DNA from 4 places in the Alteromonas alvinellae genome. Region 4 is predicted to be linked to each of the others. Evidence: predicted binding sites of a transcription regulator. Region 4 holds the regulator's gene; each other region holds the start of a gene.

Evidence for each region. Region 4 encodes sigma-54, which starts transcription at its own class of promoters, with help from an activator protein. Its sites were predicted from a motif close to GTTGGCACGNNNNTNGNNT; they were not measured.
Region 1: the regulator sigma-54 is predicted to act here: its motif matches at 2,704-2,722, upstream of ACX5KA_RS17260 (EF-hand domain-containing protein).
Region 2: the regulator sigma-54 is predicted to act here: its motif matches at 3,100-3,118, upstream of ACX5KA_RS09440 (DUF1328 domain-containing protein).
Region 3: the regulator sigma-54 is predicted to act here: its motif matches at 797-815, upstream of ACX5KA_RS05505 (Tll0287-like domain-containing protein).

Annotation. Positions count from the first base shown of each region.
Region 1 is NZ_CACSIH010000221.1:77,941-82,264, forward strand. It holds gene ACX5KA_RS17255 (DNA polymerase II) at 186-2,555, shown strand; gene ACX5KA_RS17260 (EF-hand domain-containing protein) at 2,858-3,436, shown strand; gene ACX5KA_RS17265 (AMP-binding protein) at 3,805-4,324, shown strand, end outside.
Region 2 is NZ_CACSIH010000125.1:38,523-42,846, reverse strand. It holds gene ACX5KA_RS09455 (DUF349 domain-containing protein) at 1-2,331, shown strand, start outside; gene ACX5KA_RS09450 (hypothetical protein) at 2,345-2,563, shown strand; gene ACX5KA_RS09445 (hypothetical protein) at 2,648-2,842, opposite strand; gene ACX5KA_RS09440 (DUF1328 domain-containing protein) at 2,881-3,057, opposite strand; gene ACX5KA_RS09435 (phosphoribosyl-AMP cyclohydrolase) at 3,541-4,185, opposite strand.
Region 3 is NZ_CACSIH010000084.1:16,781-21,104, forward strand. It holds gene ACX5KA_RS05500 (sigma-54 interaction domain-containing protein) at 1-723, opposite strand, end outside; gene ACX5KA_RS05505 (Tll0287-like domain-containing protein) at 879-1,484, shown strand; gene ACX5KA_RS05510 (hypothetical protein) at 1,546-1,704, opposite strand; gene ACX5KA_RS05515 (cytochrome ubiquinol oxidase subunit I) at 1,812-3,392, shown strand; gene cydB (cytochrome d ubiquinol oxidase subunit II) at 3,389-4,324, shown strand, end outside.
Region 4 is NZ_CACSIH010000203.1:53,151-57,474, forward strand. It holds gene rapZ (RNase adapter RapZ) at 1-53, opposite strand, end outside; gene ptsN (PTS IIA-like nitrogen regulatory protein PtsN) at 138-581, opposite strand; gene hpf (ribosome hibernation promoting factor) at 595-882, opposite strand; gene ACX5KA_RS14815 (RNA polymerase factor sigma-54) at 913-2,394, opposite strand; gene lptB (LPS export ABC transporter ATP-binding protein) at 2,468-3,193, opposite strand; gene lptA (lipopolysaccharide transport periplasmic protein LptA) at 3,196-3,741, opposite strand; gene lptC (LPS export ABC transporter periplasmic protein LptC) at 3,710-4,288, opposite strand; gene kdsC (3-deoxy-manno-octulosonate-8-phosphatase KdsC) at 4,285-4,324, opposite strand, start outside.

The DNA of each region.
Region 1 (4,324 bases), on a different contig from region 4:
GTAGGTGATAACAACCGTTATACTAAGCTTACTGCCGTTTCTCGTGCACAGTGGTAGCGCATTTTTATTGTGCCTTTGTGCCAGTTATTAAACAGATAATGGTAATGCGAGTTTATAAAATGTACACGCCCATGAGGCTATTTAAAGAAATTAACGTCAACAAAGCCGGTTAGTAAATCAGATTCATGTTAGCCTCAACAATACAACAAGGGTTCATACTCAATAAAAGTACGTTTACCCGGCGAGGCAAGGTGTATGTTGAGCTATGGGTAAAAACGCCCAGTAGTACAGCTAGGTTAATTTCTTCACCCCAATACCCCACTTGCTTTGTATCTGTTGATCACGCCAATGATTTACGCAACATAGCCAAGCGTATTTCAGCAAAGATCAGTGTTTCAGATGACGGGTTTCACACGCTGGAACAAGTTCCTGTTGCGACGGTAAAAACCGCAACCGAATCACACATGCATCAGCTTCGCCAGCATGCGCAGGAAAGCAGTATTATATTGTACGAAGCCGATATTCGCGTTGCCGATCGCTACTTAATGGAGCGCTTTGTGTATGGTGCGGTGGAATTTCTGGCTCCGCAAGATTTCGACGATACGTCACAGACCGTTATAGAAAATGCGCAAATCAGACCCTGTCAATTCAGAACCACGTTTACATCGCTAAGCATAGACATTGAATGCAATGAGCATGAAGAACTCTTTAGCATTGCGTTAGCCGGTGAAGGACTCAACGTTGTGCTGCTTCTATGCCCACCACGTTTTGTTGGGCAAACAATGCATGGACAAGAAGACAGCGCGTACGAGCTCATTACCGTTGGATCAGAAAAAGCACTGCTTGAAGCATTTTTTTCATATCTTACAACCTACGACCCAGATATCCTTTTAGGCTGGAATGTTAAACAGTTCGATATGGCGGTACTTGAACGCCGCGCTAGGGCTAACTCGCTAAAGTATGCCATCGGCCGCCACGGCCGAGAAGCTTCCGTAAGACAGTGGGAGGATCAAACCCTTGTTGATGTGCCAGGACGATGCGTGATTGATGGTATCGAAGCACTTAAAACAATGACTTACCAATTCGAATCGTTCTCGCTCGATCACGTCTCTGAAGAACTGCTTGGAGAAAATAAGCTTATTCAAGCCGCCGACAAGCTTGAAGCGATAAAACGTCTTTATTATAGCGACCCTGTTGCACTCGCTAACTATAACTTTAAAGACACAGAGCTGGTCAACCGCATTCAGGATAAAACCCAATTTATCGATTTTCTGGCGCTGCGCAGTATTCTTACCGGCTTAGATATGAGCCGCCCCGGCGGCTCGGTGGCCGCATTTTTAAATGTGTACTTGCCGAAGCTTCACCGCAAATCTTATGTCGCAGGGGTAAGACCTGAAAATGGAGGCTTGGCTAGTCCGGGTGGTTATGTCATGCGTTCCCAGCCAGGTTTATACAAGGACGTTTTAGTCCTCGATTTTAAGAGCCTGTATCCTTCCATTATTCGTACATTTAAAATCGATCCGTTGGGACTTGCAGAAGGGCTTAAGTCTCCAGACACGGCGATTGAAGGTTTTAAAGGCGCAGTTTTTAGCCGCGAATCTCACTTTCTACCTTCCATCATAGAAAACCTATGGCTTCAGCGCGACGAAGCCAAAAAACAGAAAGACGCACCGCGCTCTCAGGCCATCAAAATATTAATGAACTCCTTCTATGGTGTGCTTGGTAGTGGCGGTTGCCCTTTCTACGATCCTCGCCTGGCTAGCTCAATCACATTGAGGGGTCATGAAATCATGCAAACCACAGCGGGTTGGATTGAAGAACTAGGCTATACGGTTATTTACGGCGATACCGACTCAACATTTGTTCATGTAGAAGGGAATGATGCACTGGGTACGCCCTCAGAGACTGGACTTCAGCTCGCTAGCATTATTAATCGAAAGTGGACAGAGTTACTAAAAAGTGAGTTCGACATTGATTGCCACTTAGAAATTGAGTTTGAATCTCACTTTTCTACGTTTTTTATGCCGACGATCCGAGGCTCTTCCGAAGGCAGCAAAAAACGTTACGCAGGAATGAAGAGCGGTGAACTTGTCTTTAAAGGCTTAGAAAATGTCCGCTCTGATTGGACGGTACTAGCTAAAACCTTCCAGTACGAGTTGTACAAAAAAGTGTTTACTGGACAGCCTGTTGAAGACTACATAAATAGCACGATAGCAGCGATAAAGTCCGGTGAAATGGATCACGCTTTGGTCTATAAAAAGCGGCTGCGAAAGCCTTTGTCGTCGTATACCAAGTCGCTACCTCCCCACGTAAAGGCAGCGCGATTAGCGGACGAGTACTATAAAGAACAGGGGTTGCCACTTCGCTATCAGTTTAATACTACCATTGCCTATGTCATTACAGTACAGGGCCCTCAAACCGTAGAAACCGCCACGGCCCCCCTTCAATATGACCACTATATTGAAAAGCAAATCCAGCCCATTGCCGATAGTATCTTGCCGCTTATCGGCCTGAATTTTGAGACAATAGCGAACGATCAACTCTCGCTGTTTTAATCTCATTAATGGGGTTCTATCTATATCTGAGATCAGCTTAGTTTTGACGCATGAAGATCTTGCAAACACTGCGACAATTTAACATAGCAATAACATTGAAATCCTTGCCTTATATTTTTATTACCTCACTAAATCAGTTAGTTATGCAATTGGCACATTCAATGAATAACGAAATATGTAAGTCATAAGCGGTGTCAGATTGAAACTTACTTCCAATCTGCACCTATGTTGAGGTCTGTGGACCTAGTGGTTAGGGCAATTGAGCGCCCGAGTTCACTGTAAAAGCCAGAAGGAATTTGATTATGAAGATCACAAAACTAAGTATGATTACCAGTGCTGTTATTGCTGCAACACTATCTGCTTCAGCAGTAGCAGGCCACCACGAAGAGAAGTTCTCGATGGGATTTAACGCAATGGATAAGGATGGAAACGGCTATATCGTCGGTTCTGAGTCTTCTGGCGTTATTGACAGTAAGCTTCTCGCAAAAATGGATACCGATGGTGACAGCATGATTAGCCGTGTTGAATTCAACAAGTTTGTTGATGAAAAACCATCAATGTTTAGCGACGACATCATTACTCAGGTGAAAACTGAAGGCACCAATGACGCTCTACTCTCGGAAAAGGGCAACCCTGAATTATTCTCTAAAGCTGACGGTGAAATGATATCAGAGAAGAATAAGGAGCTTCGCACCGAGATATCAGCTACAGCCGACAATAAGTTTACTGAAATCGACGTAGACAGCGACGGTAAGCTTACAGCCGAGGAGTTAAAGGTTGCACATGTCGATAGTGACTTTGAGATGATGGATGAAAATGGCGATTCTTACGTTACCCGTATGGAATATCGTGCATACTTCGAAGGTATTGAGTCTGAATAGACGCTCACCACTCGTTAAGTAAAAACTTTTAGGAAGCCTCCTTCGTCGGAGGCTTTTTTGTTTCTTTAAAGTCGAGACAATTTTCTTTAGACATCAAATACATTGTCACTTTTAGTTATTACTCTCCTTTAAGCGTGTACGACGAGTCACACAAATTCATCGTTGAATAACCCCATATACGACTAACATCTTGTCGACAAAACCCGTTTGCAACAATATTGTTAATAAAGATTGAATTATTTGTTTTATTCGTTGCGTATTCAGCATTTACTGCAATTGTTGCCATAGGTTATTTGGAACCAAAAGCCGAAACAGCAAACTCTATTATTTATATATAAATCAGATGCGTACGCGCATGGAGGCAAGATATGATGGAATCAAAATTCACACCGAACTCACTACTCCCTCTTCAGAAAAGTGAGTTTACTGGCTCTGATGACGCTGAGTTGACGTCGCTCACTATCGGTCAGTATTTCAAAAATGTTGTCGACAATTATGGCGATAACCCTGCGATCATTGTAAAACATCAAGACGTAAGCTGGACCTATCAACAATATTGGTATGAAGTAGAGCGTGTAGCCTGCGGTTTAATTGCAAGCGGTGTAGAACCTGGAGATCGTGTGGGTATATGGTCTCCAAACAATATCGAATGGTCGATCGTACAAATGGCCACTGCGCGAATCGGGGCGATCATGGTATGCCTGAACCCAGCTTATCGTCCTGATGAATTAGCGTTTGCTATTAATAACGTTTCCGTAAAATACTTAGTCATGGCGCAGTCATTCAAGCAGTCAAATTACGTCGCCATGTTGAAAGAGCTTGCGCCAGAAATAGACAGCCAAGATAAGAACACACCAAAGCGTCCTCTAACGCTTGCTAAGTTGCCTT
Region 2 (4,324 bases), on a different contig from region 4:
GAGCTTAAAAAGCAGCTCACTTTGGGACTTTCAAAATATCAGGCTTTGCTCGACAAATCAGATGTAGAAACCATTGATGAAAAGCGCAATGAGCTTGAGAGCGAATTGACAGGGCTGTTTGCTCAAATTGACTTACTCACTTCAGAAGAACGCGTTGATTATGAAGAAAAGCGTGCGCGTATTGGTGAGCAGCTCGAGCGATATTTAAGCCGTATCCGCCCAGCATGGGAAGAGAAGCAAAAAGCGTCGCAACGTGCCAATACCAAAGCATTGTGCGAACAGCAGCTTACTCATGCCAAGGAGCAGGTAGCTTGGTTGTACAGTAACCGGCTTTGTGAAGCGACGCTTGCTGATGTTGCTACGGTTAATGAAAGCGTGCGCGGTGTTGAAGCAACGCTTGAACAGCTAGCGCGTCTCGATGATGAATCTGCAACTGATAAGCGAATTACACAGATTAAGCGCTCTGTCGACGAACTAAACGACCAGCTTGATCGCTTCTCTATGCAGCAGCAATACGGCCAAAAGCTACTGATAAAACTTCAGTCGCTCGAAGACATTGCCGCTAAGATCGTTTCGGCAAGCGATAGCGAGTCGGACAAAGAACCCCGTGATGTGAGCGTTGAAGAAGCTAGCGCATCGACTGAGGATTTGAGTCAGGTAAATGGTGGCGACGCATTACAAAGCAGTAGTGTAGTGGCTCTTAAAGCGGAGTTTGACGAAGCACGTCAAGCGTATAAAGCGCTTAGTCGCGAAATCGATGCCATTCCTAAGGCGTTGTCTAAACGTTTCAACGCAGCGACAAGCAGTGTAAATGCCAAAGAGCGTGCTCAAAAATCCAAAGAAAATGAGCAAGTAAAACACATTAGAAAGCACATTAGCGTTATCGATAACTTAATTGCTCAGGGTAAATTCCGCGTTGCTATTTCAAAATTTGCAAAGCTTCAGGAAAGTTATGCTGCGCTTCCTGGTTCAGCGAAAAAGTATGTAGAGAAGCGTTTTGAAAAGACCGCTGGTGATGTGTCGCGCTTAGAAGGATGGCAGGATTACCTTGCTGCGCCGCGCAAACCCGCTCTTGTAGAAGAAGCAAAAGCGTTAGCCAGCGCTGATGCAGAAAATATTAAGCAAAGAAGTGAGGCCATTAAGTATCTGCGTAAGCAATGGTTATCACTAACACCGTCATCGTCAACGAGTGAAGAAAGTAATGATGACGCGTTGTTACAGCAGCAATTTGATGATGCACTTGAAAAGGCCTTCGAGCCTTGTAGAGCGCATTACGCGAAGTTAGATGCACAGCGGGCTGCTGCGCGTGAACAGCGCATGTCGATTATCGCTACGGTTAAGGCAATGGACATTAACATGCCGGAAGCCGAGTTAGTGAAGGTTTTTGATAAAGCGTCTAAGCAGTGGCACGCTGCAGGTCAGGTTGAACGTGAAATTTATGAACAGCTGAAGCAAGAATGGAAGGCGGTATCATCGCCCATTCAGGCTAAAGTGAATCAATGGCAAAGTGACAACCAAGCCCAAAAGCGTGCGTTAGTCACCCAAGCTTGTCAACTTGCTACGGAAGAAGATGTCGCTGGCGCTGCCGACAAAGCTCAACTATTGCAAAGCCAGTGGAAGCAAGTAGGCCATGCAGGTAAACGTGAAGAGAGTAAGTTGTGGGCAGAATTTAAAGCTGCCAATGACACCGTATTTGAACGTTTAAAAGCCGAGCGGAAAGTACAGAATAATGCATTTAACGCGTTAGTAGATTCGCTACTCAAGCAAGTGGAAGCTGTTGACATCAACAGCGATGATGCAACGTACAGTCAATCAATAAGCGACGTTCGCGCTCAGTTAACCGACTTGCCTAAAGCGCAACGTACGAAAGTAGATAAAAAGATTGATTCACTTGAAAGTAAGCGCGCGGCGCAAGCGAAAAATGCACAATCTCAAGCCCGATTGGCGCGAGCTCAGGCTTTGATTTCTTTACTACAGCTAAGTGTAGGTGAGGGAAGTGGTGACGAGCAGGCTCTAGCGGAAACGTTAGGGAAGCGTTGGGCAAGCGTATTAAGTCAGTCTACTGGAAATAAAACAACTCAGCACGATAGACAATGGTTAACGGTAGCATTAGAAGTCGCAACAGGTATGCCAAGCCCAGATGCAGACGCATCTATACGCTCTAGCGTACAGCTACAAATGATGACATCTAAGTTGGAACAAGGCGAAGCGGCAACAGCTCCCGACATTCTTGCTGACTGGCTATCATACGACTCGATACGCGAAGAAGATAACCATTTGCTGCAACGAGTTGTTTCAGTTATTGATGCTCACCCTGAAATTGTTGCTTAAACGGAAAGTGTAAATGGAAAACAGTGTTGAGTTTCAATTTGAAACAGAAATGTCTGCTTATCGCTTTTTGAATACCGTAAAGCATATTGACGCAGAAGGGTTGAGAGTAAAGTTCGGGCGTACCGACCATCACGTGAGTGTAAAATACCGTTACGGCGTAGGTGAATTTGATTCGACGCTATCTACACTAGACGATCTTGCTCGTGAGTTAGGCGGTGAAGAAGTGTCTTAACTAACCAGTTAGGTCAAACCACGTCGACAGTAAATACAAAAAGGGCCAGACAATTGTCTGGCCCTTTTTCGATAAAAAACGTGATTAACAGTCTTTATCTTCAGCGTCTACGCCTTCTTTCACATCTTCACAAGCGTCTTCAACGGCATTACCTGCATCGGTAACAATTTCGTCTAGCTCTTCGCCTGCGTCTTCCGCTTCACCGTCACCGCAAGCTGCTAGTGATAGTGCAAATGCTGATGCTACTAGTACCTTTGATAAGTTTTTAAATGAAAACATATCCTTACTCCTTTTTCCTATTAAAATACTTCTAACTGTTAGGCTCTTGGTGCTCTACCACGTAACGCATTTGCGATAAGTGAGATTACGAGCAACGCGATAAACACAAAGAAAAGAAACTGTGCGATACCTGTTGCTGCACCTGCGATGCCTCCAAAACCAAAAACTGCTGCAATAATGGCGATGATAAAAAATGTGATTGCCCAACCCAACATAACTAAATCCTCGTATTGCTTCCGTTACTTTCACTTTAACTAATGCTATCTTCGTGCCTGTTTTTTAAGTTATTGAAATATAGCGATATAATTTAATTTTTCTCTAGTTGTCAGTCCGTATCTGCAGGCAATTAACGTCACGATTACACGTACGAATGCATTTTTTACATGATTGAGTAAGGCCCTTGTCACCCAACTTTACTCTCAGTGTGTTAAGGACCTTTGGCTGGGATTATTCTTTGATTCATACCAGCTTCGGAGGAACGTGACAGCAAGGTTGTGGTTTGTTATGGCGTCGGAATTGGCGCCTGGCGACGCAATATGATTAAGTAAATATCCCATCTCAACGCGCCACAATGCGTTTTGTGCACATAGTTTTTCTCGTTAAAAAAAGAGGCAAAGCGAAAGGGAAGGAACGCCTTGCCTGAAATGGAGAGTGTTTCGCCCCTCACACTTGCTACGAATGGAGGGGCAATGGCCTATTTAGTTACCGTTTGGGTTGTAAGGTAACGAAGATTGGTGAGCAACAATACGCAGGTCGCCGTCACTATCTTTGACATAGGCAAAAGTGTATTCCACCTTCGTTTCGCCACCTTTTGTATCGGTAAAGAAGTAGTTGCCCATCGCCACGGCCATGCGACAGCTGTTGTTGATAATACCCACATTATCGAATTTCACATTTGTGTAAGGCTTTATTGCAAAGCCTTTGTCCTCTTCGTAAGCGTCGTTACCACCAACAAAGTATGAAAGCGCAGCATCGAAGCTTGAACGGAACTGGTCGTTAGCTGCAAGCGTTGGTTTAAACAGTACGCTGCTTAGATCATAACCATACATAGCTTGGATGAAATCTGCGGCTTTGCCAGAGTAATCACCATCATTGCTAAATACTGCACCAATTCGCACTATGCCGTCGCCCCACATCTTTTGTGCCGTTACCACTTCTCGCTCAGTAATACATTCGTCGGAATAAAGTAATGCGTTGTCGAGTGCCTTTGCTTTTAACGCCGGTACATTCGAACTAGTTGAATGCTCCATCTGCGGTTTTGCGACGGCACTGCAACCAGTCACCAACATTACTGTTGCTGCTACAAGGGTAGTTTTTGTCATTAACGTGCTTAGCTTTCTCATCGCCTGACTCCTTAGTCATTTGCAAAATAAATATGTGCTACTACCTGATTCAATGGCTTAGAGCAGAACCGCTATAACGTTGTCGATAGAGGTTTATAAATCTGCTCTGCAGTTCATGGGTTTAATGATAGCTAGCTAT
Region 3 (4,324 bases), on a different contig from region 4:
AGTTTGCGACTCGAACAACCTCAGTAGCTTTACCTGTGTTGAAAGTGGAATATCACCCACTTCATCAAAAAATAATGTGCCGCCTTCCGCTGTTTCTATGAGACCTTTCTTGTTTGTTGTTGCGCCAGTAAACGCACCTTTTTCATAACCGAATAGTTCGCTCTCAAGTAGGGTGTCAGACATGCCGGTACACTCGATGATAACAAATGGTTTGCCAGCACGGTGACTACTCGAGTGAAGTGCTTGGGATACCAGCTCTTTACCCGTGCCGGTTTCGCCAAACAGTAGTACTGAAATATCTGAGTTAGCGGCGCGATTTATTTTGTTGAGCATTGCTTTGAATACTTCTGACTCACCCACCATTTTCCCTATTGAAGGTTGGTTTGAGGCAAACGACAGCTTATCAAGTATTTCCAAGTAGCCTAATAACTCTCCGCTACCGTCGAAGATCGGGCGCATGAGAATGTCGCAGTAGCTTTGACCCTCACTGGTGGTATGAACGTGTACTACGCTAGCCGCTCGTCCTGTGGCTTTACTCTCTTGCATGGGGCAATGCTCGCCGCACTTATCGCAAGGTTTGCTGTTGCGGTGAGAGACTTGATAGCAGGTACTGAAGCCAAGCTTTATATCTACAGGGTAGGTGTCTCTGTATGGCTGGTTAACAGCCTCAATAGCGTAGCTTGGGTTAATGAAGATTGCGGGTTTATCTATCGCATCTATCATCGCTTGTACTATGGATATATTCATGGGTGGCTGAACATTAGTTTGTTCTAATTTGATTTTGGCAATTTATCATATTGGCATAGAGCTTGTTCACTGTTTGAGACAAACGGCAATACTTCGGTAGCAACTCATTCAATTCCAAAGAGAGTTTTATAATGAAAAATAGCGTAATGCTGGTGGCGATAAGCTTATTGGCAAGTAGTGCTCATTCATTGGCAGATACAGTGACTGCCAATGAGCAACAAAGTGAAAACAGTGTACAGGAAAAAGTCAAAGAAGCGCGATTACACGCAAAAGCACTGGGAGGCGCGCTAAAGTCACGACTACAGCAAGCAATTCAATCCGGAGGGCTAGAGGCTGGCGTTAACGAATGCCAGATTGCAGCGGCTCCTATTGCTCTGGCGCTTAGTCAAAACGGGTGGGAGGTTGGGCGTACCGCGCTGAAAGTAAGGAACCCAAACAATGCGGCAGATCAATGGGAGCGTGAGCAGTTAGCGTGGTTTTCACAGTTACTGACCGAAGCTAAGCAAGACAATTTGACCCCTAAAAGACCTATTGAAACTTATCAATACGATAGCGAAAGCGGTGAGTTTAGGTACATGATGGCGATTGAACAAGGGCAAGTATGTATGGCCTGCCACGGAGCCAATGTGGCACCGTCAGTAAAGCACGCAATTTTAGAACACTATCCCAATGATCAAGCTACAGGGTTTGAATTGGGTGATTTACGAGGTGCATTCACAATCACATATACACCCTAACGCGCCCTATTCTCTACCTCTCAATGTTCACCTACGTGACCTTTCTTTTGTGTCATATTTGTCATTTGAGTGACAAATATGGCGCATTGTTCACCATTAATTGTTGCGTTGGATCAATAAGCCAAACTCCCGGTCGTGGAATACTTTTTCCGCACAGTACGAAAATACCGCCGTTCATCGGTAATTGGGCTTGAGCAGCCAAATTACTGATGTATAGCATAAACCGTGCTCTTGCCATGCGGCATATTCATGTGTTCATCACTGAATTTTAAACCACTTTTTCTGCTAAGCGCTTAACGCGCACACGAAATACAAGGGAGATAACCCATGAGCGATACGTTAATAGAACTATCGCGGTGGCAATTTGCATTAACTGCAATGTTCCACTTTATATTTGTACCTTTAACTTTGGGGCTTAGTTTCTTACTTGCCATTATGGAATCGGTATACGTAATGACGGGTAAAGAAATTTATAAGCAGATGACCCAATTCTGGGGAAAGCTGTTTGGAATTAACTTTGCCATTGGTGTAGCCACAGGCTTAACCATGGAATTCCAGTTTGGAATGAACTGGTCGTATTATTCTCACTACGTAGGCGATATCTTCGGCGCGCCACTTGCCATCGAAGGTCTAATGGCCTTTTTCCTGGAATCTACCTTTGTGGGGTTGTTCTTCTTTGGCTGGGACAAAATGTCAAAGGTGAAGCATCTGATGGCGACTTGGCTGGTGGCCATTGGTTCAAACTTCTCTGCACTGTGGATCTTGATTGCTAACGGCTGGATGCAATATCCAGTAGGCGCTGAATTTAATTTTGAAGCTATGCGTATGGAAATGACCAGCTTTGCTGAGGTCATTTTTAACCCCGTAGCACAGGTCAAATTTGTTCACACTGTATCAGCAGGTTACGTGACCGGCGCAATGTTTGTGTTGGCAATTTCAAGTTACTACCTGCTTAATCATAAGCATATCGCCTTTGCGCGCCGTTCGTTCGCCATAGCTGCTAGCTTTGGCCTGGCCTCAACGCTTTCAGTGATCGTGCTGGGTGATGAAAGTGGTTATGAGCTTGGTGATGTACAAAAAGTGAAGTTGGCAGCGGTTGAAGCTGAGTACGAAACCCATCCTGCACCTGCGCCGTTTACTGTGTTTGGTATTCCAAACGACGAGAAGCAGGAAACCGAGTACGCCCTTCAAATTCCTTGGGCAATGGGCATTATTGCTACCCGTTCGTTAACCGAAGAAGTAAAAGGTATTAAGGATCTTAAAGAAGAGAATCGCGAGCGTATTCTAAGCGGAATTAAAGCCTATGAAGTGCTTGATGATGTAAGAAACGGCACCGCGACAGCTGAGCAACGTACTGCCTTCGACCAAAATAAAGACAGTTTGGGCTACGCTATGTTGCTAGAGCCTTTCACTGAGAACGTTTCAAATCCTTCTGATGCCGCGCTTCAACAGGCAGTAGATTACAGCATTCCGCCGGTTGCCCCACTGTTTTGGAGTTTCCGCCTTATGGTTGTGGCTGGCTTTATTATGCTTGCGTTATTTATGTGCGCCTTTTACTACAGTACTAAACACAAGATTACTAAGCCACGTTGGCTATTAAAAAGCGCGCTCTACGGTTTGCCGCTTCCTTGGATTGCCTGTGAGGCTGGCTGGTTTGTCGCTGAATATGGTCGCCAGCCATGGTCAATTGCAGAGGTGCTTCCGGTGCATACGTCGGTATCTAACCTCGCGGTAAGCGATGTGGTAATAACCCTAGTAGCCTACAGTGCTTTCTACACCGGCATGTTCATTATTGGTTTTTACTTAATGAAGAAGTTTGCCAAAAAAGGGCCAGTTCCACCTGAAGATAAGCAGTCTGACACTGAATTTGATCTTATTGACCTTGATGAGCAAGGAGCAAAAGCATGATTGATTATGAACTACTAAGAGTCATTTGGTGGTGCTTGGTTGGCGTTCTGCTAATTGGCTTCGCGGTTACTGATGGCTTCGATTTGGGCGTTGGAGCTCTGCTCACGCTTATTGGTAAAAATGACAAAGAACGTCGCGTAATGATAAACACGGTAGGCCCGCATTGGGATGGCAACCAAGTTTGGTTTATCACCGCAGGTGGCGCTATTTTCGCTGCGTGGCCGATGATTTACGCCACTGCGTTTTCTGGTTTTTACCTCGCGCTGGCCCTTACCTTAATTGCCCTTTGGATGCGCCCGATAGGCTTTGATTACCGCAGTAAATTACCTAACCCGCAGTGGCGTAAAGCGTGGGATTGGGCGTTATTTGCTGGCGGTATTATCCCAGCCCTTATCTTTGGTGTGGCGTTTGGTAACCTGTTGTTGGGCGTACCGTTTGAAATGGATAGCACGCTTAAATCAACCTACACAGGCTCGTTCTTTGGCCTTTTAACACCGTTTGCGCTGGTGGCAGGACTGCTTTCAGTGGCTATGTTGCTGAACCACGGTGCAACCTGGCTACAAATGAAAACCGATGGCTTCATTGAAGTTCGAGCACGTGCAGTATCGGTTGTGTTAAGCCTGACTGGTGTCACGCTATTTGTACTTGCAGGTCTGTGGGTAGCATTTGGATTAGATGGCTTCGTGATTACCTCGGCAATTGACACCATTGCTACGTCAAATCCACTTAAGAAAGAGGTTGCCATTGAAGCTGGGGCTTGGATGAGCAACTACAGCAAATACCCCTTTATGATTGCAGCACCTGTGTTGGGCATTATTGCGGGTTTGGCCTGTGCGCTTTTCTCTAAGAAGGGTAATGCAGGCATGGCGTTTGTATCGAGCGCGCTATTTATAGCAGGCGTTATCTTAACTGCTGGCTTTTCAATGTTCCCA
Region 4 (4,324 bases):
AGTGCGACAGACTTACCAGAACCCGAACGACCACTGATAATGATCAGCTTCACCTAATTTCTCCCTAATACTCTGGTTTTATCGCATACTCGTTGTCGAATAACACACCTAACTATCAATACTTAGGCGCACAACGATTAACTTAATGCAGTTAGAATATCGTCGCTCGTCGTTGCGCGACGTATTGCCTTAATCGTTTCTTTGTCGCTAAGTTTACCCGCCACGGTAGCCAGCGTTTGAAGGTGTCCTTCTGTTTGTTCCTCGGGAACAAGCAGTGCAAAAAAGATGTCTACGGGTTTTTCGTCAAGGGCGTCAAAGTCGATAGCTGGCGTGCTGGTTACAACAATGGCAATCACTTTCTCAAGGCCCGGCAGGCGTCCGTGGGGCAGAGCGATGCCATTACCAATGCCTGTACTACCCATACGTTCTCGAGCCATTAAGCTATTAAGTACCGTTGCCTGGTCAATGTTTTCGTTTTGCTTGGCAGCGATATCAGCGATGATCTCAAGAATTCGCTTTTTACTATTACACTGAACCGCACACTCGGTGCGGTCCAGACTTACGATGGCTTGTATATCCATGCTTAATTAACTACTAATGTTTTTTCAGTTTTTCCTTATGCTTGATTACCTGCCGGTCGAGTTTATCAACCATGCTGTCAATCGCCGCATACATGTCGGTATTTTCTGAGGATGCGAATACTTCAGCGCCACTTAAATGAACGGTCGCTTCGGCTTTTTGATTTAATTTTTCAACGTTCAGGATGACATGCACATTAGAAATGTGATCAAAGTGACGTTCAAGTTTGCTGAACTTCGTATCGACATAATTACGCAAAGAGTCGGTGATTTCGACATGATGACCAGTAAGGTTGATTTGCATATTTCGTCTTCCTTATATTATTAAGCCCGATTAAATAAGGCTTTTGCGTTGGTTCGACGGCGGGATCGACAACGATTCCCGGTACTTTGCTATTGTTCGCCGGGCAACTTTAATGCCTTGTTCGGCCAACAATGAAGCAATCTTGCTATCACTTAGCGGCTTACTAGGATTTTCCGCAGCCACTAATTTCTTGATCAATGCACGAATCGCTGTAGATGAACATTCACCACCAGACTCTGTTGCAACGTGGCTTGAGAAGAAATACTTCAATTCGAAGATTCCACGTGGCGTATGCATGTACTTTTGCGTTGTCACTCGCGAAATAGTGGATTCGTGCATATCTACCATTTCTGCGACATCATTTAGCACCATTGGTTTCATCATTTCCGGGCCGTGCTCAAAAAAGCCCATTTGCTGCTGCACAATGCAGTTTGCAACCTTCATTAAGGTTTCGTTACGAGATTCAAGGCTCTTTATGAACCACTTAGCCTCTTGCATGTGTGAGCGGATGAATTGTGAATCGCTACTATTCTTGGCACGGCGACTCATTGCAGCGTATTGTTGATTAACGCTTAATTTAGGCAGACTGTCGGGGTTCAGCTCAACCACCCAACGGCCATTTTTCTTGGTTACTGAGACATCAGGAATAACGTACTCAGGCTCTTTAGTAACTAAAGCACTACCTGGGCGAGGATTCAAGGTTTGCAGTAAACGCATTGCCTCGCGTAGCTGATCTTCTTTCAATCGGCTTTTACGCATAAGCGTACGATAGTCTTTGCTGCTCAGTAAGTCAGAGTACTCTTCAATCAGTTGCTTTGCTTCAGCAAGCCACGGTGTATCGTCTGAAAACTGACGTAACTGCACCATAAGGCATTCTTGAGGCGTTCGGGAACCTGAGCCAATGGGGTCAAACATCTGAATGCGTTTAAGTACGCACTCTATTTCGTCCATCTCTATTGGCTCTTCTAAGTCGTCGTCATTTACTGCTTCTAAAATATCCTCAAGGGTAACGGTTAGATAACCGGATTCGTCTATAGAGTCGATGATAGCAGTGGCAATTGCGCGGTCAGTGTCTGAAAAGTGAGTAAGGCGCATTTGCCAAAGAAGATGTTCTTGAATATCTTCAGTGGTTTCGCCTTGAAAGATTTGCTCGTCGTCATTAGACGGGCCTGGCGCTGGCGCAGATGAAGCTGAGTAATATTCATCCCACGTGCTATCGATAGGTAGCTCGTCGGGAAGGTCATTTTTCTCTAATGCATCACCCGCTTCTAACGTGTCACTAGACGCAGAAGCAGTGGCCTCAGAGCCGCTGTCATCGTTGTCGATATTGTTCTTTTCTAGCTGTGGCTCGTCACTGCCTTCTTCCACTTCCAATAGTGGATTTGAATCGAGTGCTTCTTGTATCTCTTGCTGGAGATCAAGCGTAGAAAGCTGCAGCAGTTTAATTGCCTGCTGAAGCTGTGGTGTCATGGTAAGTTGTTGGCTAAATTTTAGCTGTAAAGATGGTTTCATCTACGTCTTATTTAAATGCTCTAAATTAAATATACCAGAGCTAAACTGAAAAATGACAATTCGGTTACACTAACTATAGCCTGAATTGTTCGCCTAGGTATACATCCCTTACTTTTTGATTACTTAAAACCTGTTCCGCCGTTCCTTGCGCAATAAGCTCGCCATGACTCACAATGTACGCTTTCTCGCAAACATCCAATGTTTCGCGTACGTTATGGTCTGTGATAAGGATACCAATGCCCCTATCCCGAAGATGTTGTATTATCTTCTTTATATCATTAACTGATATTGGATCAACACCAGCAAATGGTTCGTCTAACAAAATAAATTGTGGTTTTGCGGCCAAAGCGCGTGCAATTTCAACACGACGGCGCTCGCCCCCTGACAAACTCATCCCTGTACTATTACGTATATGGTTGATATTAAATTCATCAAGTAGGGCGTCAGCTTCTTCTTCTTGCTGCTGTGAATTTAAATCTTTACGGGTTTGTAAAATAGCCATGATATTTTCATGTACCGTAAGCTTTCTAAAAATTGATGCTTCCTGTGGAAGGTAGCCAATTCCGCGGCGTGCACGCTCGTGCATTGGTTGGTGAGTGAGTTCGTTGTCGTCAATCTCAATCTTGCCTTTATCTAGGTTTACCAAGCCGACAATCATATAAAATGTAGTGGTCTTACCAGCGCCATTAGGCCCAAGAAGGCCGACTATTTGACCCGTTGAGACAGAAAGACTCACATCGCGAACAACCTGTCGTGACTTGTAGGCTTTAGCAAGGTTTTTAGCACTCAAAGTAGCCATTGCTATTCATTGTCCTTGTTATCTTTCTTTGACGATGTTTTGCGAATAGTTTCCGGCGTAAATACCGTAGTTACCCGGCCTTCGCCATTTTTACCCGCTCCACCGGTTGCAAGTAATTGCTCGGTAATCATATCAAAGGTAATCTTGTCGCCTTGCACTTTACTGGTGTCCTGCTGTAGCTCAGCGCTGCCTGCCAGAGAGATGGTACGATTAACAACTTCATAGCGTATCTCATTGGCCTTTGCTGACACTGGCGTACCGTCCTCAAGCGATTGAGAATAGCTAGCAGGTTTACCTCGTGCGATAAATATTTCTCGTCCGCTACCGTCTGTAGCGATAACTTCGACCTCATCAGCCTTGATGACAAGCGAACCTTGCGTGATAAGGACGTCTTCTTTGTAAAGCGCAGTTTTGTTTTTACCGTCAATAAACTGGGTGTTCGACCCTATTTTGATAGGTTGTGAAAAGTCGTCTTCACTGGCAAGCACCGCACCACTAGCGATGGCAAGCATAAAACTAGTTGCTAGGGGAATAAGTCGTTTGTACATGATCTAAAAGCTCGTATTCTTGTGTGCGTAAGTTCGCATTAAACCCATTACTTAAAATAAGGTATTGTGTACCCAGTATCTCAACGGGTTGATCAGATGTCATTTGTTTCGTTTCTAAATTTATCTGTATGTATTCAGTTGATAACCTTTTGACAAAGTCATCGCTGGTTTGATTTTCAATAACAACGCTGTTTTCTAGTTGAATCAGCTCATTGTTATAAAGCGTTCCTTCTTGTGCCGTGACAACCCAAGGTGATGAAGCGTTTTCCGTGTACAAGGTGTACTTTGGCTGTTGAAATAAAACAAAACCCAGCTGGTCATAGTGCTCCATCGACTCTGCAAAGACTTTGTGGTTCAACTCACCGTCTTGATTGTATAACGTAGTCGTTAGGTTTTTAGCCTTATATGCTGGCTTCAAGGCGTCATTTTCGCTACTGCCTTGAGTTTCAGGCTGCTCTTCCATCCACGTAGGGATGTACATCAAAAGCGCTAAGATAAATAGCGCCGATATACTTAGACCTAAGCGATTGAAGCCAAATAGGCTCATACACTCGCTCCAAAAATCTCGTTTGCTACCCCTTTG